Stappia indica: one gene and its partner. The protein of the gene in region 2 interacts with the protein of the main gene of each other region in a pairwise test. Links are inferred from orthologs where the notes say so. Each region holds a gene or a part of one and is shown on either strand. Other genes may lie near its edges.

Region 1 (4,487 bases), 2.6 Mb from region 2 along the record:
GCTCTACGACGGCCTGGTCGTGTTCCGCCCCGATCTGACGGTGATCGCCGCCTATGAAAAGGGGGCGCCTTTCTCTCCCTCTGGCGAAGTGGGTCGGTTGATTGCCGAGCAGGCGAGGCGTGCGCAGGCCATCCACGTGCCGGTCACGGCCTTCATGTCGATGGGCGGGGAGATCGTTTCCACGGCTGCCATGACGATCCAGCCTTTCGCGGGGCCTGTCGCCGACGCGCCCATCCTGTTCCTGTTCAAGGCGATCGACGAGGAGACCATCTCGGCCATCGCCAGCGACTACCAGATCGCAGGACTCGCGCTTGCTCCCACAAGAGCGGGCGACAAGCTCAATCTCGCGTTGGAGGACCCCTCCGGCCGGGTCCTCGGCTATCTCACCTGGCCGAGCCGGAGGCCGGGCGACCAGGCGTTCGAAAGCCATCGCTCGCTGCTGGTCCTGGCCGGTGCGACGCTGGTCGTGTTCTTCCTCATGGTGCTGGCGGCCGGCTTTATCGAATCGCTGCGCTTGCGCCGAATCGCGGCTGCCGCCGAATACGAGGCCAAGCGCGACACGCTGACGGGCACGCTCAACCGCAGCGGCTTTCTCGAGGTGCTCGAAAAGCTGGCGGCGGAGGCCTCTCCCTCACGTCCGCTGGCTCTGCACATGCTGGACCTCGACGGCTTCAAGCAGGTCAACGACACATGGGGGCATGCCGTCGGCGATCTGCTGATCGCCGCTGTGGCGGTGCGGCTCGCGGGCTTCGGCAATCACTTCGTCGCGGCCGGCCGGCTCGGCGGCGACGAGTTCGCGTTGGCACAGATCCATGACACGCCACCGGACGTGCTGGCGCAGCAGGTCATCGAGGCCTTTTCGCTTCCCTTTACCGTCGGGCGCTACCAATTGCAGGTTACGGCAAGTATCGGGCATGCCTCGACCCGCGAGCCGATCGATCCGGCAGAGCTGATGCGGCGGGCGGATGTGGCGATGTACCGGGCCAAGGCCGAGGGCAAGTTCCGGGCGCTGGAATATCATCCGCAGATGGAGCCGGCCGGGGACGGGCAGGGCAGCTAGCTGCGGTGTGCCGGTCTCGTCCGATCACCTCAATCGCGAAAGCAGCGTCTGCAACTCTCCCAGATGCGCCACCTGGTGAAAGCGGTCGCGGCCAGCCGGCATGTCGGCGTGTTCCAGCGCCCAGGTGATCTCGTAGGGTACATGGACGCCATGGCTGCCGGCATCGAGCGCCGGCACGACGTCCGACTTCAGCGAGTTGCCGACCATCATCGCCCGGGCCGCGCCGTCGCCATGGCGCGAGAACAGCGTGCGGTAGGTCTCGGCGGTCTTTTCCGGCACGATCTCGACCGCATCGAAATGGTCGCCGAGCCCGGATTCGGCCACCTTGCGCTCCTGGTCGAACAGGTCGCCCTTGGTGATCAGCACAAGACGGAAATTGCCTTTCAAGGCCTGCAGCGTCTCTTCCACGTGGGGAAGCGGCTCCACGGGATGGGAAAGCATGTTGCGGCCGGCGTCCAGGATCTCGCCGATCACCGAGGCGGGGGCCTTTCCTTCCGTGACCTCGATGGCCGTCTCGATCATCGACAGGGTGAAGCCCTTCACCCCATAGCCGTAGAGGCGCAGGTTGCGCCGCTCCGCCGCCAGCAGGCGCTCCGTCAGGTTGTCCCTGTCGCTGTAGTCGGCGAGCAGGTCGGTGAAGCGCTCTTCCGTCAGGCGGAAATTGCGCTCGTTGTGCCAGAGCGTGTCGTCGGCATCGAAGCCGATGGTCGTCAGCGTCGCCATTGTGCCTCCTCGTGCGGGCTTCAGCCGCCTTCCAGTTCCGCCGAGAGCTCCAGCCACTGCTCTTCGGTACGCACCAGCTTCTTTTCCAGGTACGCGCGCTCCTTGGCGAACTTCGTCGCCCGCTCCGCATCCTTGCGGAAGAAGTCCGGATCGGCGAGAGCCACGTCGAGCTTGCCGATCTTCTCCTGAAGGCGCGCGATCTCCTTTTCCGCCACCTGGATTTCCTTGCGCAGCGGTGCCTGCCGGGCACGCCGGTCGGCGGCCTCGCGGCGCTTTTCCTGGGCCGTGCGATCGTCCTCGGTCTCGGTCGCTGCAGCGTTCTTCGCCGCTTCCCGGCCGTTGTTCCGCTCGCCCTTGTCCTTCTGCAGGACCAGGCGGCGATAGTCCTCCATGTCGCCGTCGAAACTGCGCACGCCGCCATCCGCGACAAGCCAGAGCCGGTCGGCGCAGGCCTCGACCAGATGGCGGTCGTGCGAGATCAGGATCACTGCGCCGTCGAACTCGTTGACCGCGTGGATCAGCGCTTCGCGGCTCTCGATGTCGAGATGGTTCGTCGGCTCGTCGAGGATCAACAGGTGCGGCCCCTCGAAGGTGGCAAGGCCGAGCAGCAGGCGCGCCTTCTCGCCGCCCGACAGGTCACGCGCCGGGGTCTCCATCCGGCTCGTCGGCAGGCCGAAACGGGCGACGCGGGCGCGCACCTTGGCCTCCGGCGCATCCGGCATCAGCCGGCGCACATGCGCGACCGGGCTTTCCGCCGGCATCAGCTCGTCGAGCTGGTGCTGGGCGAAGAAGGCGACCTTCAGCTTGGCGGCCTTGGTGATCTCGCCGGACTGGCGCTCCAGCCGCCCGGCGATCAGCTTGGCGAAGGTCGACTTGCCGTTGCCGTTGGAGCCGAGCAGGGCAATGCGGTCGTCATTGTCGATGTTGAGCGACAGCCGCGACAGGATGGTCGTGTCGCCATAGCCGACGGCGACGTTTTCCAGCCGGATGATCGGCGGGGCGAGGCGCCCGTCCGGATCGGGAAAGGAGATCGGCAGCGCGTCGGTTTCCACCACCGCGGCGATGGGCTCCATCTTCTCCAGCATCTTCAGCCGCGACTGTGCCTGGCGTGCCTTGGTCGCCTTGGCGCGGAAGCGGTCGACGAAAGCCTGCATGTGCTTGCGCTGGGCTTCCTGCTTCTCGCGGTTCTTCTCCTGCAGCAGCAGCGACTCGCGGCGCTGGCGGTCGAAACTGTCGTAACCGCCGCGATAGAAGGTCAGCTTGAGCTGGTCGAGATGGACGATGGAATCGACCGCCTTATTGAGCAGGTCGCGGTCGTGGCTGATCAGCAGCACCTGGTGCGGGTAGCGGGCAATGTAGCTTTCCAGCCAGAGCGTGCCTTCCAGGTCGAGATAGTTGGTCGGCTCGTCGAGCAGCAGCAGGTCCGGCTCGGAGAACAGCACGGCCGCCAGCGCGACGCGCATGCGCCAGCCGCCGGAAAAGGACGAGCAGGGGCGGGCCTGCGCCTCGGCATCGAAGCCGAGACCGGCAAGGATGCGGGCCGCCCGCGCTTCCGCCGTGTGGGCGTCGATATCGGCAAGGCGGGTGTGGATCTCGGCGATGCGCAGCGGGTCCGTCGCTGTCTCCGCCTCCTCCAGCAGGCTGGCGCGCTCGGTATCGGCGGCCAGCACCACCTCCACCAGCGTCTGCTCGGTGCCCGGCGCCTCCTGCGCCACCTGGCCGATGCGCAGGCCCTTGGGCACGCGGATCTCGCCGCTTTCGGGCGCGCTATCGCCGGTGATCAGGCGGAAGAGTGTGGACTTGCCGGCGCCGTTGCGGCCGATGAAGCCGGTCTTGGCGCCCGAGGGCAGCATGACGCTCGCCCGCTCGAGAAGCGTGCGTCCGGCAATCCTGTAGGTGAGGTCTGTGATCTGCAGCATGGGCGGATCAATGGCCGGAAATGCGAGGCGGCGCAAGAGGGTGGGCAGTCGCCAGGCAAGCCCGGCGAAAGGCCGATTGCGGGCCGGCGCGCACGCAGCCTAGGATGGAATGCGATCTGTTCCAGAAGAGGGGAAACAGTCATGTGCGTTCCAGGATGCCAGGAAGTCGTTGCCCGCCGGCTGAGCCGCCGCGGCTTGCTCAAGGGACTTGTGGGGACGACGGCGGGAGCCGCCGTCTTCGCCGCCTTTCCGCCGCCGCGCGCGGCCCATGCGGCCGATGTCTCGTTCACCCGCGCCGTCGATCTGACCCATGCGCTGGGCGAGGATTTCCCCACCTTCTTCGGCAAGCCGCAGCTGCGGATGGAGCGGACCGCGGAGTTCTCCAAGGACGGCTTCAACATGTACCAGTGGCATCTCGACGAGCACACCGGCACGCATCTCGATGCACCTCTGCACTTTTCAGCAGACGGGGTCGGGGCGGACGAGATCCCCATGGACCAGCTGATCGTCCCGCTGGCGGTCGTCGACATTCGCGAGAAGGCGGCGGCCGATCCCGATCACCAGCTCTCGGTCGACGATCTCAAGGCGTTCGAGGCGACGCATGGCGATGTGCCGGCGGGAGGCTGCGTCGCGATGAATTCCGGCTGGGCGCAGCATGTGGCGAGCGAGCGGTATCGCAATGCCGATGCCGAGGGCGCCATGCACTTCCCCGGCTTTTCCAAGGAGGCCTGCCTCTACCTGATGGAGAAGGGGGTGGTCGGCATCGCCGTCGACACGCTGTCTCT
Region 2 (8,384 bases):
GGCCCGCTCTGGGTCGTGAAGTCCCAGATCCATGCCGGCGGTCGCGGCAAGGGCAAGTTCAAGGAACTCGGCCCCGACGCAAAGGGCGGCGTTCGTCTCGCCTTCTCGCTGGACGAGGTGAAGTCGCACGCGGCCGAAATGCTCGGCAACACGCTGGTGACCAAGCAGACCGGCGCGGCCGGCAAGGTCGTCAACCGCCTCTATATCGAGGACGGCGCCGATATCGAGCGTGAGCTCTATCTCTCCATCCTCGTCGACCGCACCGTCGGCCGTCCGGCCTTCGTCGTCTCGACCGAGGGCGGCATGGACATCGAGGCCGTCGCCGAGGAGACGCCGGAGAAGATCCACACCCTGCCGATCGATCCGGAGGCGGGCGTGACCGAGGCCGATGCGGCCAAGCTCTGCGATGCGCTGGAGCTGACCGGTGCGGCGCGCGAAGACGGCATGAAGCTGTTCCCGATCCTGCACAAGGCCTTCGTCGAGAAGGACATGAGCCTGCTCGAGGTCAACCCGCTGATCGTCATGAAGGACGGCCGCCTGCGCGTTCTCGACGCCAAGGTCTCCTTCGACGGCAACGCTCTCTTCCGCCACCCGGAGATCGTCGAACTGCGCGACATCACCGAGGAGGACGAGAAGGAAATCGAGGCCTCCAAGTACGACCTCGCCTATGTGGCCCTCGACGGCGACATCGGCTGCATGGTCAATGGCGCCGGCCTCGCCATGGCGACCATGGACATCATCAAGCTCTACGGCGCCGAGCCGGCGAACTTCCTCGATGTCGGCGGTGGCGCCTCTAAGGAGAAGGTCACGGCCGCGTTCAAGATCATCACCTCCGATCCGAACGTGAAGGGCATCCTGGTCAACATCTTCGGCGGCATCATGCGCTGCGACGTGATCGCGGAAGGCGTGATCGCGGCCGTGCAGGAAGTCGGCCTCCAGGTGCCGCTCGTCGTCCGCCTCGAGGGTACCAATGTCGAACTCGGCAAGAAGATCATCAATGAAAGCGGTCTCAACGTGATCGCCGCCGATGATCTCGACGACGCCGCGCAGAAGATCGTCAAGGCCGTGAAGGAGGCCGCGTGATGTCCATTCTCGTCAACAAAGACACCAAGGTCATCGTCCAGGGCCTGACCGGCAAGACCGGTACGTTCCACACGGAGCAGGCCCTGGCCTATTACGGCACCAAGATGGTCGCCGGCGTGCATCCCAAGAAGGGCGGCGAAAGCTGGACTTCGGGGGTTGATGCGGCCGCTTCGCTGCCGATCTTCGCCACCGTCGGCGAAGCCCGGGAGGCGACCGGCGCCGATGCGTCGGTGATCTACGTTCCGCCGGCAGGTGCGGGCGCCGCTATCATCGAGGCGATCGAGGCGGAAGTGCCGCTCATCGTCTGCATCACCGAAGGCATCCCGGTCGCCGACATGGTCAAGGTCAAGGCCCGGCTGGAGAAGTCCAAGTCGCGTCTGCTTGGCCCGAACTGCCCGGGCGTCCTGACGCCGGAAGAGTGCAAGATCGGCATCATGCCGGGCTCCATCTTCAAGAAGGGCTCGGTCGGCGTCGTCTCGCGCTCCGGCACGCTGACCTATGAGGCGGTGTTCCAGACCTCGAACGCGGGCCTCGGCCAGACCACGGCCGTCGGCATCGGCGGCGATCCGGTCAAGGGCACCGAGTTCATCGACATCCTGGAGATGTTCCTCGCCGACGACGCGACCAAGTCGATCATCATGATCGGCGAGATCGGCGGTTCGGCCGAGGAAGAGGCTGCCCAGTTCCTCAAGGACGAGGCCAAGAAGGGCCGCAGCAAGCCGATGGCCGGCTTCATCGCGGGCCGTACGGCGCCTCCGGGTCGCACCATGGGCCATGCCGGCGCCGTCATCTCCGGCGGCAAGGGCGGAGCCGAGGACAAGATCGCGGCGATGGAAGAGGCGGGCATCCGCGTTTCCCCGTCGCCGGCCAAGCTCGGTGAGACCCTTCTCGAGGTTCTCAAGGGCTGATTTTTCCGCGATTACCGGTTTATTTACCGAGTTCGCAGCCACATATGGGGCACGGGAGCTTCCCTCAAGGAAGTTTCCCGTGTACCGCTTTGAACAGGAGCGGCGCGGGACACGCATCGCGCTGCTTCATCCCACATCCGTTTACCGGGGCGCTGCGTGAAAGGGCTCCCCTCAAGAGGCGGGCGGGGGCAACCTCGCTATAGTGATGGCTCGGCAGGACGCGAACAATGCCTTCGCGATGACGTCGTTTCTCTACGGCGGCAACGCAGCGTATATCGAAGATCTCTACGCGCGATACAAGGAAGACCCCGGCTCTCTCGACGAGACCTGGCGCGACTTCTTCTCCAATCTGGCTGACGAAAAAGCCGATGTGCTGAAGGAGGCGCGCGGCGCCTCCTGGAAGCGTGCCGACTGGCCGCTTACGGCGAACGGCGATCTGGTCAATGCCTTCGACGGCAACTGGGCGCCGGTGGAGAAGGCAATCGGCGACAAGCTGAAGGCAAAGGCGGAGGCAAAGGGCGCGACCCTGACCGATGCCGACGTCCAGCAGCAGACGCGCGACTCGGTTCGCGCGCTGATGATGATCCGCGCCTATCGCATGCGCGGTCATCTGCATGCCGACCTCGATCCGCTGAACCTGAAGGAGCAGGTGGATCACGAGGAGCTGCATCCCTCCTCCTACGGGTTCACCGAGGCCGATTGGGATCGCAAGATCTTCATCGACTACATGCTGGGCCTCGAGTTCGCGACGCTTCGCGAAATGCTCGACATCCTCAAGCGCACCTACTGCTCGACGCTCGGCGTCGAGTTCATGCACATCTCCAATCCGGCGGAGAAGGCGTGGATCCAGGAGCGCATCGAGGGTCCGGACAAGGAGATCGAGTTCACCCCCCGGGGCAAGAAGGCGATCCTCAACAAGCTGATCGAGGCTGAGGGCTTCGAGAAGTTCCTCGACGTCAAGTACACGGGCACGAAGCGCTTCGGTCTCGACGGCGGCGAGGCGCTGCTGCCCGCACTCGAGCAGATCATCAAGCGCGGCGGTGCGCTCGGCGTGCAGGAGATCGTCTTCGGCATGGCCCATCGCGGCCGCCTCAACGTGCTGTCCCAGGTCATGGGCAAGCCGCTGCGCGCGATCTTCCACGAGTTCAAGGGCGGGTCGTTCACCCCCGACGACGTGGAAGGTTCGGGCGACGTCAAGTATCACCTCGGCGCCTCCTCCGACCGTGAGTTCGACGGCAACAAGGTCCACCTGTCGCTGACCGCCAACCCCTCGCACCTGGAGATCGTCGATCCGGTGGTGCTCGGCAAGGCGCGCGCCAAGCAGGACCAGCTGTCGGCCGTCAACGGCCGCTGGGTCGAGACGACCGAAGTCGACCGGTCCAAGGTCCTGCCGCTGCTGCTGCACGGCGATGCCGCCTTTGCCGGCCAGGGCGTGGTCGCCGAGTGCTTCGGCCTGTCCGCGCTGCGCGGTCACCGGACCGGCGGTTCGATCCACTTCATCATCAACAACCAGATCGGCTTCACGACGAACCCGCGCTTCTCGCGTTCCTCGCCGTACCCGTCCGATGTGGCGAAGATGATCGAGTCGCCGATCTTCCACGTGAACGGCGACGATCCGGAAGCGGTGGTCTATGCGGCCAAGGTGGCGACGGAGTTCCGTCAGCTCTTCGGCAAGCCGGTGGTGATCGACATGATCTGCTACCGCCGCTTCGGCCATAACGAGTCCGACGAGCCGGCGTTCACGCAGCCGATCATGTATCGCAAGATCCGCAGCCATCCGACGACGCTGCAGATCTATGCCGAGAAGCTGATCAAGGAAGGCGTCATCACCTCCGACGAGCTCGAGGGGATGCGTACCGAGATGCGTGCCCGTCTCGACCAGGAGTTCGACGCGGGGCAGGCCTACAAGCCGAACAAGGCCGACTGGCTCGACGGCAAGTGGTCGGGCCTGAAGCAGGCGCAGGATCTCGACGATCCCCGCCGGGGCCAGACGGCGATGCCGATGGAGGACCTGAAGCTTGTCGGCAAGGCCCTGACGGGCGTGCCGGACGGCTTCAACGTCCACCGCACGATCCGCCGCTTCCTCGACAACCGCGAGAAGATGTTCGAGACCGGCGAGGGGATCGACTGGGCAACGGCAGAGGCGCTTGCCTTCGGCACGCTGCTGCTGGAAGGCCATGCCGTCCGCCTGTCGGGCCAGGACTGCGAGCGCGGCACGTTCTCGCAGCGCCACTCGGTCCTCTACGACCAGGAAGACGAGCAGCGCTACATCCCGCTCAACAACCTGCGCAAGGATCAGGCCCGTTACGAGGTCATCAACTCGATGCTCTCGGAAGAGGCCGTGCTCGGCTTCGAATACGGCTACACGCTGACCGAGCCGAACGCCCTGACGCTCTGGGAAGCCCAGTTCGGCGACTTCGCCAACGGCGCGCAGGTGGTCTTCGACCAGTTCCTGTCGTCGGGCGAGCGCAAGTGGCTTCGCATGTCGGGCCTCGTCTGCCTGCTGCCGCACGGCTATGAGGGCCAGGGGCCGGAGCACTCCTCCGCCCGCCTGGAGCGCTTCCTGCAGATGTGCGCGGAAGACAACATGCAGGTCGCCAACTGCACGACGCCGGCGAACTACTTCCATATCCTGCGCCGGCAGCTGAAGCGCGACTTCCGCAAGCCGCTGATCCTGATGACGCCGAAGTCGTTGCTGCGCCACAAGCGCGTGGTCAGCCGCCTCGATGAGTTCTCGGACGGCTCGGCGTTCCACCGGCTTCTGTGGGACGACGCGCAGCTGGAAGGCTACAGCGACATCAAGCTGAAGCCGGACGACAAGATCCGCCGCGTGGTGCTGTGTTCGGGCAAGGTCTATTACGACCTGTTCGAGGAGCGCGAGAAGCGCGGGATCGACGACGTCTATCTCCTGCGCGTGGAGCAGCTCTATCCGTTCCCGACCAAGGCGCTCGTCTCCGAACTGGCGCGGTTCAAGGATGCGGATTTCGTCTGGTGCCAGGAAGAGCCGAAGAACATGGGCTCCTGGTTCTTCGTGCAATCCTACCTCGAGTGGGTGCTGAGCCAGATCGACGCCAAGCATCCGCGGCCGCGCTATGTCGGCCGTGCCGCATCCGCTGCAACGGCCACCGGCCTGATGTCGAAGCACATGGCGCAGCTGCAGGCGTTCCTCGACGAGGCCTTCGCCGACTAGCCTTTGCGGCTCCCGGACAAGGGTCCGGGAGCCGGCCTATTCCCGGCTCCTCGCGTGCCGGAAACGCAAGACTCCATCGCTAGCGCGGGGAACCGAAGGCGGTTCCGTGCAGCCACCGGATGAAAGAGATTTTGATCATGGCGACCGAAATTCGAGTGCCCACCCTCGGAGAATCCGTGACCGAGGCGACCATCGCCCAGTGGTTCAAGAAGCCCGGCGACAAGGTGAACGCGGACGAGCCCATCGTCGAGCTGGAGACGGACAAGGTGACCGTCGAGGTTCCGGCCCCGGCCTCCGGTACGCTGACCGACATCCTGGTCAAGGAAGGCGACACCGTCGAGGTCGGCGCCCTGCTGGGACAGATCTCCGAAGGCGCCGGCGCGGCTGCTGCCTCGCCCGCCAAGGCCTCCGCGCCGAAGGCGGAGAGCGCCAAGTCCGCTCCTGCCGCCGCCGCCTCCTCTTCGGCCGAGACCGTCGACGTGGTGGTGCCGTCGGCCGGCGAGAGCGTCACGGAAGCCGATGTCGGCGAGTGGTTCGTCAAGGTCGGCGACCAGGTCAAGGCCGACGACGTGCTCGTCGAGCTGGAGACCGACAAGGCCGCCCAGGAGATCCCGGCGCCGGTGTCCGGCACCGTGGTGGAGATTTCCGCCAAGACCGGCGACACGGTCACTCCCGGCCAGTTGCTGCTGAAGATCGCCGTTGGCGCGGGTGCTGCCGCCCCGGCCAAGGCGCCTGCTGCCGAGACGCCGGCCCCGGCCGCAGCGGCCGGCACCGACATGCCGCCGGCGCCCTCTGCTGCCAAGATGATGGCGGAGAAGGGCGTTGCCGCCGACCAGGTCGCCGGCTCCGGAAAGCGTGGCCAGGTGTTGAAGGGCGACGTTATCGCCGCCGTCGCCACCGGCATGACGCAGCAGTCTTCCGCCTCTGCAGCCCCGGTCGCCGCCCGTGCGCCGTCCGGTGCCGAGGATGCGTCTCGCGAGGAGCGGGTGCGCATGACCAAGCTGCGCCAGACCATCGCCCGCCGTCTGAAGGATGCGCAGAACACCGCCGCCATGCTGACCACCTACAACGAGGTGGACATGGGGCCGGTGATGGAGCTGCGCTCCAGCTACAAGGACCTGTTCGAGAAGAAGCACGGCGTGAAGCTGGGCTTCATGGGCTTCTTCACCAAGGCGGTCTGCCATGCGCTGAAGGAGATCCCGGCGGTCAATGCCGAGATCGACGGCACCGACATCATCTACAAGAACTACTGCCATGTCGGCGTCGCCGTCGGCACCGACAAGGGTCTGGTGGTTCCGGTCGTGCGCGATGCCGACCAGATGTCGATCGCCGAGATCGAGAAGAAGATCGCCGAACTCGGCCGCAAGGCGCGTGACGGCAAGCTCGGCATGGACGAGATGCAGGGCGGTACCTTCACCATCTCCAACGGCGGCGTCTACGGCTCGCTGATGTCCTCGCCGATCCTCAATGCACCGCAGTCGGGCATTCTCGGCATGCACAAGATCCAGGAGCGGCCGATGGTCGTGAACGGTCAGATCGTGGCGCGGCCGATGATGTATCTGGCCCTGTCCTACGATCACCGGATTGTCGACGGCAAGGAAGCGGTGACCTTCCTCGTCCGCGTCAAGGAGAGCCTCGAGGACATTCAGCGTCTCGTCCTCGACCTCTGACGTCAGGAATGCGGTGCCGGGCGGATGTCTGCCTGGCACCGGTTTCTCCGCCGTCGCGGCACCGGCCGCAGGCGGCGTTTCGGCGAGCCGGTCCTTTGCGTCCCGAGGCCGGGGCGGGGGCGCGGCGAGGTCCAGCGGAGGCGGAGGATGAGCGGCACGATCCGGCGGTTGCAGGAAAACTGGGTCTATGGCGGCGCGCTGTCGGGCGTGGTGCTGCTGGCCCTCGCTCCCTTGCTGACGGCCGGCTGGACATTGGGCGAGCGCCTCGTGTTTCTCGCACTTCCCGTCTACATGCTGCACCAGCTCGAAGAGCATGACGGCGACCGGTTTCGCGCCTTCGTCAACGAGGTGATCGGCAAGGGCCGCGAGGTGCTGAGCGTGCCGACCGTCTTCATCGTCAACGTCGCCGGTGTGTGGGGTGTGATGGTGCTGGCGATCTGGCTCATGCGGGGCATCGCCAGCGGCTGGGGGCTCATCGGCGTCTACCTGCTGCTCGTCAACGCCGTGCTGCATGTCGTCCAGGGGGTGGCCCTGCGCAGGAGCAACCCCGGCCTGTGGACTGCGGTCCTGCTGTTCCTGCCGCTCGGGATATGGGCTTTCGCGCAGATCGCTGCGACTGCGGGGGCTGTCCATCACGCCGTGTCCCTTGTTGTCGTTCTGGCGCTGCATGGCGCCATCGTCGCCACTGTCCGGCGCCGCCTCGCAGCCAGTTGAGGGAGATTTCCATGGGACTGGACTTCCTGCTCACCGCTCTCGTCGTCGTTCTCGTTCCCGGAACCGGCGTGGTCTACACGGTGGCGACCGGCCTGGCGCGCGGGCGGGTTCCCGGCATCGTCGCGGCCTTCGGCTGCACGCTCGGCATTTTGCCGGCGCTGATTGCGGCAACCTTCGGCCTTGCCGCGCTGCTGCATGCGAGCGCACTGGCCTTCCAGGTGCTGAAATATGCCGGCGCCGCCTATCTCTTCTATCTGGCCTGGCAGGCCTTCCGCGAGGCCGGACCGCTGGCCTTCGACCGGCAGTCGGCGCCCGCCGATCTCGTTGCGGTGGCCCGGACCGGGTTCCTGATCAACGTGCTGAACCCGAAGCTGTCGCTGTTCTTCCTTGCCTTCCTGCCGCAGTTCATCGTGCCGGGCGAGGGAGCCGTATCCCTGCAGATCCTGTCCATGGGCAGCGTGTTCATGGGCCTGACGCTGGTCGTGTTCATCGGCTACGGCGTCTTTGCCGCTGCGCTCGGCGCTCGCATCCTGCGCAGCCGGCAGGTCATGACCTGGATGAGCCGAACGGTCGCGCTCGCCTTCGCCGGCTTCGGCGCCAGGCTCGCCCTCGCCGATCGTTGATCCGTGCCGCAGTCGTCCTCAACGGAGAAACCATGACCGAACCCCGGACCGAAAACGTCGTGATCGTGACAGGCGGCAGCCGCGGCATCGGCGCGGCGGCGGCGCTGCGCCTCGCGCAGCCGGACACGACGGTCCTTGTGACCTATGTGTCGAGCCCGGAGCGTGCAGGGGAGGTCGTCTCGCAGATCGAGGCCGG

The links. Proteins that work in one complex are often made in the same cells at the same time.
Region 1: the proteins of GH266_RS15465 (region 2) and GH266_RS02950 interact in binary tests that used the Escherichia coli proteins (3 or more experiments, as listed by UniProt). The link is inferred for Stappia indica from one-to-one orthologs.

The regions. Positions count from the first base shown.
Region 1 is NZ_CP046908.1:639,998-644,484, reverse strand. Bases 1,254-4,226 are described here. They hold GH266_RS02950 (ABC-F family ATP-binding cassette domain-containing protein), read right to left. Parts: upstream 3,703-4,226; coding sequence 1,804-3,702; downstream 1,254-1,803. Other genes in these bases: GH266_RS02945 (cyclase family protein), read left to right, coding at 3,844-4,226; GH266_RS02955 (HAD family hydrolase), read right to left, coding at 1,254-1,783. In the rest of the region: GH266_RS02960 (GGDEF domain-containing protein), read left to right, coding at 1-1,060; more of GH266_RS02955, read right to left, coding at 1,085-1,253; more of GH266_RS02945, read left to right, coding at 4,227-4,487. UniProt on the Escherichia coli protein: Genetic data indicate it may be involved in ribosome assembly or function.
Region 2 is NZ_CP046908.1:3,288,256-3,296,639, forward strand. Bases 1,865-5,381 are described here. They hold GH266_RS15465 (2-oxoglutarate dehydrogenase E1 component), read left to right. Parts: upstream 1,865-2,196; coding sequence 2,197-5,181; downstream 5,182-5,381. Other genes in these bases: sucD (succinate--CoA ligase subunit alpha), read left to right, coding at 1,865-1,991; odhB (2-oxoglutarate dehydrogenase complex dihydrolipoyllysine-residue succinyltransferase), read left to right, coding at 5,319-5,381. Also shown: sucC (ADP-forming succinate--CoA ligase subunit beta), read left to right, coding at 1-1,083; more of sucD, read left to right, coding at 1,083-1,864; more of odhB, read left to right, coding at 5,382-6,851; GH266_RS15475 (HXXEE domain-containing protein), read left to right, coding at 6,999-7,565; GH266_RS15480 (LysE family translocator), read left to right, coding at 7,577-8,188; GH266_RS15485 (SDR family oxidoreductase), read left to right, coding at 8,221-8,384. UniProt on the Escherichia coli protein: E1 component of the 2-oxoglutarate dehydrogenase (OGDH) complex which catalyzes the decarboxylation of 2-oxoglutarate, the first step in the conversion of 2-oxoglutarate to succinyl-CoA and CO(2).